One region of the Pantoea sp. X-Soil-YNGN-844 genome, then DNA from elsewhere that is predicted to be linked to it. Evidence: riboswitches for the same ligand, from Rfam matches in the RefSeq annotation. Region 1 holds a riboswitch; each other region holds the start of a gene.

Region 1 (2,262 bases):
GAGGCGTTTGATGGCCTGGTGAAATACTGGCTGACCTTCAACGAGATCAATATTCTGCTGCACAGCCCGTTTTCCGGGGCGGGTCTGGTGTTCGAACCGGGTGAAAACAGGGAGCAGGTGAAGTATCAGGCGGCACATCACGAACTGGTCGCCAGCGCACTGGTCACGCGAATCGCGCATGAAGTCAATCCGGCGAATCAGGTCGGCTGTATGCTGGCTGGCGGCAACTTCTATCCGTGGTCCAGCAAACCGGAAGATGTCTGGGCAGCGCTGGAAAAAGATCGTGAAAACCTGTTTTTCATTGATGTGCAGGCACGTGGTGCCTATCCGGCTTACGCTGCGCGCGTGTTCCGGGAAAAAGGCGTCACGCTTGAGATCGCTGACGGCGATGCCGAAATCCTGAAAAATAGCGTCGACTTTGTCTCGTTCAGTTATTACGCCTCTCGCTGCGCCTCGGCGGAAATGAACGAGCAGAACAGTAGTGCTGCTAATGTGGTGAAATCCCTGACCAATCCCCATTTGCCACGCAGTGAGTGGGGTTGGGGCATCGATCCGCTGGGCTTACGCATCACCATGAATATGATGTACGACCGCTATCAGAAGCCGCTTTTCCTGGTAGAAAATGGACTGGGCGCGCGCGATGAAATCGATGCGAATGGCGAGATCAATGACGACTACCGCATCAGCTATCTGCGCGAGCATATCCGCGCCATGGGCGATGCCATAGAGGATGGTGTCCCGGTGATCGGCTACACCAGCTGGGGCTGCATCGATCTGGTTGCCGCCTCAACCGGTGAAATGAGCAAGCGCTACGGTTTCGTCTACGTTGACCGCGACGATCTGGGCAACGGCACGCTGGCGCGCACGCGAAAGAAATCGTTCTGGTGGTATAAGAAAGTGATTGCCAGTAACGGGGCAGATCTTGCGTGACATTGTCACATAAAAGTCATATCTGAATGACCTGTCCCGCATCAGCCGTGCCGGAGCAGAACGCTCACGCATACATTGTGCTCCGGCAATAATTGTCGTATAACGAATGCCTCCGAGGGGTGTCCTGTAATGGGCTGAGATGGTGCAAGCCGAACCCTTTGAACCTGATCTGGGTCATGCCAGCGAAGGGACGGGTCGGCAGATTTTTCTGCCCTATCTCCTGCACTATCCCCTGTTCCAGACCGTATGCCCGGATCTCCCTGCTACTGGAGATCCTATGTTACATCCGCTTTTCAAAACCGGCTTTTATGGACGTCTGCGCCAGCAGGCGGGCACGCAATGGCACGATTATGTCAGACACAATTTTGTGCAGCAGCTCGGTCAGGGTACGCTGCCACCCGCCGCTTTCCGCCACTATCTCACCCAGGATTATCTTTTCCTGCTGCACTTCGCCCGTGCGTGGGGGCTTTTGATCAGCAAACTCTCAGAACCGGCTGCATTACGCAGCGCGACGGCATCGCTGAACGCCATTATCAGCGAACTGCCGCTGCATCTCGTTTACTGCCAGCAATGGGGCATCAGCGAAGAGGCGATGGCGAGCGAAACGGAGGCAATGGAAACGCTTAATTACACCCGTTACGTGCTGGACGTGGGTCACACCGGAGATGCGCTGGAGCTGATGATGGCGCTTATGCCATGCGTCGCCGGTTATGCGGAAATCGGCCTGAGGCTGCTGGAGGATCCCGCGACCCGCTTCGAGGGCAATCCTTACGCGGCATGGATTGATAATTACGGTGATGAGTCCTACCTGGCGGGCGTCGGTTCTTCACTGATGCTGTTTGAAACTCTGGCTCAGCAGCGCGCCGGTGAACAGCGTATTAACTCACTGTCGGAGATATTTACCACCGCAACCCGACTGGAAGCGGCATTCTGGCAGATGGGGCTTAATTATGCTGACTGTCTGCAGGTCAGCTCATGACGCTGATGAACACTGCCGTGCCGCCGGGTATTTCCGTTCGCCAGCTCTGCCTGACGCTGGATCAGCAGCAGCTGTTCAGCGAGCTTAATCTGGAAATCGCGGGCGGTGCATTTACCGCTTTACTGGGTGCCAGCGGCGTGGGTAAAAGCAGCCTGATGCGGGTGATTGCCGGTCTGACGCCGCCCACTTCGGGACAGATTAACGGCAGCGATGGTCTGCCGCTGGCCGGGCGCATCGCCTGGATGGGTCAGCAGGATTTGCTCTATCCGTGGCTGACGGTGGAACAGAACGTCTGCCTCGCCAGTCGTCTGAAAGGTGAGAAAGCCGATCGCGACCTGGCGCAGCATCTTCTG
Region 2 (2,262 bases), 270 kb from region 1:
GGAAGTAAAAGAGATCGTGGCGCTTTACCGACGTGCGGCAGAAAATGCAAAAGAGGCGGGTTTTGACGGTGTGGAACTGCATTCTGCCAACGGTTATCTGATTAACCAGTTTATTTCGGAGCACACTAACTTCCGCACGGATGAATATGGCGGCTCAGCAGATAATCGTCTGCGCTTCCTGCGTGAAGTTGTTGAGGCGGTCAGCGCGGTATTTGGCAGCCACCGTGTTGGCGTGCGGTTTGCGCCATTGTTTTCGAGTACCGACGAAGAGCGCGTCTATCTTGGCCTGGTTGAACGCGATCCCCATGCGACCTATATCCACGCCGCGCAGCTGCTGAATGAGCTGGAAGTTGGCTATCTCTCTATTGCCGAAGCGGACTGGGATAATAGCCCGGATATGCCAGAGAGTTTCCGGGTTGCGCTGCGTGAAACATTCCGCTCTCCGATCATCTATTCTGGTCGCTACACGGCGGAAAAAGCACAGCGTATGCTGGATAAAGGCTGGGGCGATCTGGCGGGTTTTGGCCGCTCGTTTATTGCGAATCCCGATTTGCCGGCACGTATTAAAGCAGGTCATCCGCTGAATCCCGTTGATCACGCCTCGCTGTATGGCGGCACTGAGAAAGGCTATACTGACTATCCTGTTTTTCAATCCTGATCTTATGTGAGGCGGCATGTCCCCCGAAAATGCCCTGAAGTTACTGTCCAACCCAACCCGGGTGGCAGTGCTGAAGTGGCTTAAAAATCCTGACGAAGCGTTTGCGGGCTATTCTCAGCTCTATCCCTTCGCTCAGTATGGCGTCTGTGCCACCCTCATCCAGGACAAGGCGGGCTTATCACAGCCCGCTACTTCGTTATGTATGAAAGCTCTGCACAATGCGGGACTGGTTGAAGCCAGTAAAGTCGGGAAGTGGACCTATTATCGCCGCGCTGAACCACGTATTCGTGAAATAACCGACGTGGTGACACAATCGCTGCAGGCGCTTTAGGGCGCCTGCCGTTTCAGCACTTCTCTGTTATCTCATCTGCGAATGCTGAGTCTTTGCACTTACAGTGAACGCCTGCACCTATCCCCCGGATTTCTGACTTGTCTTCACGCACGCGGCTTGACGAAGCTGCCCGCTTAACTTACAACTAAAGCCGTCAGGGGAGTCTCGCCAGAGAGACTGAGAGGCTAATAGCGCAGTGCGCGGCTTAGCGACCCTTAGAACCTGACCCAGTTGATACTGGCGTAGGAAGACGGGTATCGCATCCGATACTTGCCGCAGGCGCGTGTTCGCGACGTCTTTGCCTATTCCCTCTGTATCACGGGTCTTCGTTAACCGATAACGAGGCCAAAGTGAAACATCTCATTCTTAATCACTCTCTTCCTCTCCGGTGGACACCATGAGCCGCTGGTCGGTGCTCGGCAGCGGCGTTGCCGGGCTGTGTGTCGCCACGCTACTGCTGGAACGGGGAGAAGCCGTTGAAGTCATTACGCAGCCTGACTGTCGTGCCGCCTCGCACTGGGCGGGGGGCATGCTTGCGCCCTGGTGCGAAGCAGAAAGCGCGCCGCCCCAGGTCATCGAATGGGGCCAGCACGCTGCCGGATGGTGGGCGAAACGCGTCGACGGCGTGGAGAAGCAGGGCACGCTGGTGGTTGCGCCGCCGCGTGATAGCCGCGAACTGACGCGCTTCGCCAGCATGACGCAGCAGCATCAGTGGGTCGCGCCCGGTGACATCGAACCGGCGCTGGAAAATCGCTTTGCGCGTGGCCTGTTCTTTGCTGCAGAGACGCATCTTGATCCGCGCCGCGCACTGCAGCAACTGCGCATCACACTGCAGGAGGCTGGCGTACCCATTCACAGCGGCAAACCCGGCGGCAAAATCATCGACTGCCGCGGCATCCACGCTCTTGATCAGCAGCCCGCTCTGCGCGCCGTTCGGGGCGAAATGCTGATCCTGCACACGCATGACGTTCAGCTCTCCCGTCCGGTCCGTCTGCTGCATCCGCGCTTTCCCTGCTATCTGGTGCCGCGTGCCGGAGGCCACTTCATGCTCGGAGCCACCATGGTCGAAAGTCACGACAGCAGCCCGATCAGCGCCAGGGCGATGATGGAGTTGCTGAGCGCGGCTTACAGTCTGCATCCGGCGCTGGCTGAAGCGCGCATTGTGGAGAGCGGCACCGGTCTGCGTCCCGCCTACCGACAGAACCTGCCGGAAGTCCGCTATGAAAATGGCCGTTTCTCACTCAATGGGCTTTACCGCCACGGCTTTTTGCTG
Region 3 (2,262 bases), on a different replicon from region 1:
TATTAGAAAAGATGCCGCCCAGGGCAAAGACCGAAGCCGCCACGCCATCCAGATTAAACAGCCTTGTTGCCAGCACTCTCCCCACGATAAACACCAGCAGGCAACTGCCGAAGAAGGCCAGGAGCAGACGCGCATCCACCGGCGGACTTTGCGAGAAGGTGCTCATCACCCGAAACAGCATGCAGGGCAGCGCGACGTTAAACACAAAGCGGTTCATCCCTTCACTGATGCTGGCGGGCCATTTTCCGAGGCGCGTCAGGCAGTATCCCAGCAAAATCAGGATAAACAGCGGAGCTGACAGATAAATTTGATGGCTAAGGCTTTCAAACAGCAGTGGCATAGGGAGAGTCTGGTCAGACGATGATTAGTTACCAGACTAACAAATTGCTAACTAACTGTTAACTATAACGGTGTCCGGATTGAGCGCAGCAGGGACGCTAGCCTAACCAGCGGCGTGCCTGCTGGTCACTGATATCGCGATAATAGACGCGATGAATGATTTCGCCGCAGCCCGCACAGTGTGCGGAAATATAGGTGGAAAGATAAGATCTGCCATTTGGCGCGATAGCACCCCGACGTTCAATAATAATATCCAGCCATCGATGGCGGTGAGGAATAAGCGCTGATAATCGCATCATACATCCTGAATAGTATGAAGTTCCGCTCCAGAAGTTTATTAACTCACTGAAATAAAGTGTTTTTTACGATGATGCTGCGGGCAGGTTAATTATTATAGGGTTACCAGAATCCCTGCGGAAAATATTACCCGTCAGGGTAATAAACAGGGCTACCTATAAAGAGGTATCTCGTTAACCCGCAGCATTAAGCCTTTTTTTGTACTGCTGAGAGTTGATCGGGATCATGTGAATTGTTCCAGTTCCGATTATTTTCCAGGCTTGCGTCGCTTGCTTTCGCTGCACAGCCCTCCTATGCTGCAAGCCGTAACACGACTCGGGGTGCCCTTCTTTGTGAAGGCTGAGAAATACCCGTATTACCTGATCTGGATAATGCCAGCGTAGGGAAGTCTGATGCCTGACCGCATTCGCCTTCTTGTTCGCCGGTTGGGAGCTACGATGACACATCAATCTCAACACCTTTCTGCTGCGCACTTCGCGCCCGTTCTGCACACTTTCCGCCGTCAGTCACCGCTGGTGCACTGCATGACCAATGACGTGGTCCAGAATTTCACTGCCAACGTCCTGCTGGCACTCAATGCCTCACCGGCAATGGTGATCGATGCTGACGAAGCGGCACAGTTCAGCCGCTTTGCCGATGCGTTGCTGATTAACGTCGGCACCTTAACCCGCGAGCGTCAGCAGGCGATGCAGGCTGCCGTCACCGCCGCCTGTGAGGCGGGTACCCCCTGGACACTCGATCCGGTCGCCGTCGGCGCGCTGACGTTGCGCAGTGACTTCTGTCAGCAGCTGCTCAGCCAGCAACCGGCGGTGATCCGCGGTAATGCGTCAGAGATTCTGGCGCTGGCGCAGCAGGCCAGTGGCGGGCGCGGTGTCGATACGTTGCATCAGGCGGATGCAGCACTCGATGCGGCACAGCAACTCGTTGAGACCTGGCACACGCTGGTCATTGTCACCGGCGAAGTGGACTATGCCACCGACGGTCAGCGAATCCTCGCCATCAGCGGCGGAAGCCCGTTAATGACGCGGGTGGTCGGGACCGGCTGCGCACTTTCGGCCGTAGTGGCGGGATTCAGTGCTCTGCCGGGCGATCGGCTGATGAACGTGGCGGCAGCCTGTCAGGTCATGGCCCAGGCGGGGGAAAAGGCGGCGGCGCAGGCAGCCGGGCCGGGCAGCTTTGCCACCGCATTTATTGATGCACTCTGGACGCTGGAGGTGGAGCATGAAGCGCATTAATGCTCTGACGATTGCCGGAACCGATCCCAGCGGCGGCGCAGGTATTCAGGCCGATCTGAAAACCTTCTCCGCCCTGGGCGCTTATGGCACCAGTGTGATTACCGCACTGGTGGCGCAGAACACGCAGGGCGTACAGTCGGTTTATCGCATTGAACCGAACTTTGTGGCTGCCCAGCTCGATTCGGTACTGGATGACGTGCGTATCGACAGCGCAAAAATCGGCATGCTGTCTGAAACGGCGATTGTGGAAAAGGTTGCGGCCCGGTTGAGGCGTGCTGAGATCCCATTTGTGGTGCTGGATACGGTGATGGTCGCGAAAAGTGGCGATGCGCTGCTCTCGCCAGACGCCGTGGCCAGCGTACGTGAGCAGTTATTACCACAGGTGTCGCTG

The links. Region 1 has a riboswitch for thiamine pyrophosphate ahead of tenA (thiaminase II). Riboswitches for the same ligand answer to the same signal wherever they lie in the genome.
Region 2: linked by a shared signal. The riboswitch ahead of AC6I8C_RS20815 (FAD-dependent oxidoreductase) and the one ahead of tenA (thiaminase II) in region 1 are both predicted to bind thiamine pyrophosphate.
Region 3: linked by a shared signal. The riboswitch ahead of thiM (hydroxyethylthiazole kinase) and the one ahead of tenA (thiaminase II) in region 1 are both predicted to bind thiamine pyrophosphate.

What each region holds. Positions count from the first base shown of each region.
Region 1 is NZ_AP036008.1:161,644-163,905, reverse strand. Features, by position in the region: gene AC6I8C_RS19590 (6-phospho-beta-glucosidase) at 1-930, shown strand, start outside; TPP riboswitch at 1,036-1,138, shown strand; gene tenA (thiaminase II) at 1,208-1,909, shown strand; gene AC6I8C_RS19580 (ABC transporter ATP-binding protein) at 1,906-2,262, shown strand, end outside.
Region 2 is NZ_AP036008.1:428,211-430,472, reverse strand. Features, by position in the region: gene AC6I8C_RS20825 (alkene reductase) at 1-658, shown strand, start outside; gene AC6I8C_RS20820 (ArsR/SmtB family transcription factor) at 675-989, shown strand; TPP riboswitch at 1,136-1,255, shown strand; gene AC6I8C_RS20815 (FAD-dependent oxidoreductase) at 1,387-2,262, shown strand, end outside.
Region 3 is NZ_AP036007.1:2,696,590-2,698,851, reverse strand. Features, by position in the region: gene AC6I8C_RS12595 (AEC family transporter) at 1-340, opposite strand, end outside; gene AC6I8C_RS12590 (hypothetical protein) at 438-635, opposite strand; TPP riboswitch at 943-1,039, shown strand; gene thiM (hydroxyethylthiazole kinase) at 1,074-1,871, shown strand; gene thiD (bifunctional hydroxymethylpyrimidine kinase/phosphomethylpyrimidine kinase) at 1,858-2,262, shown strand, end outside.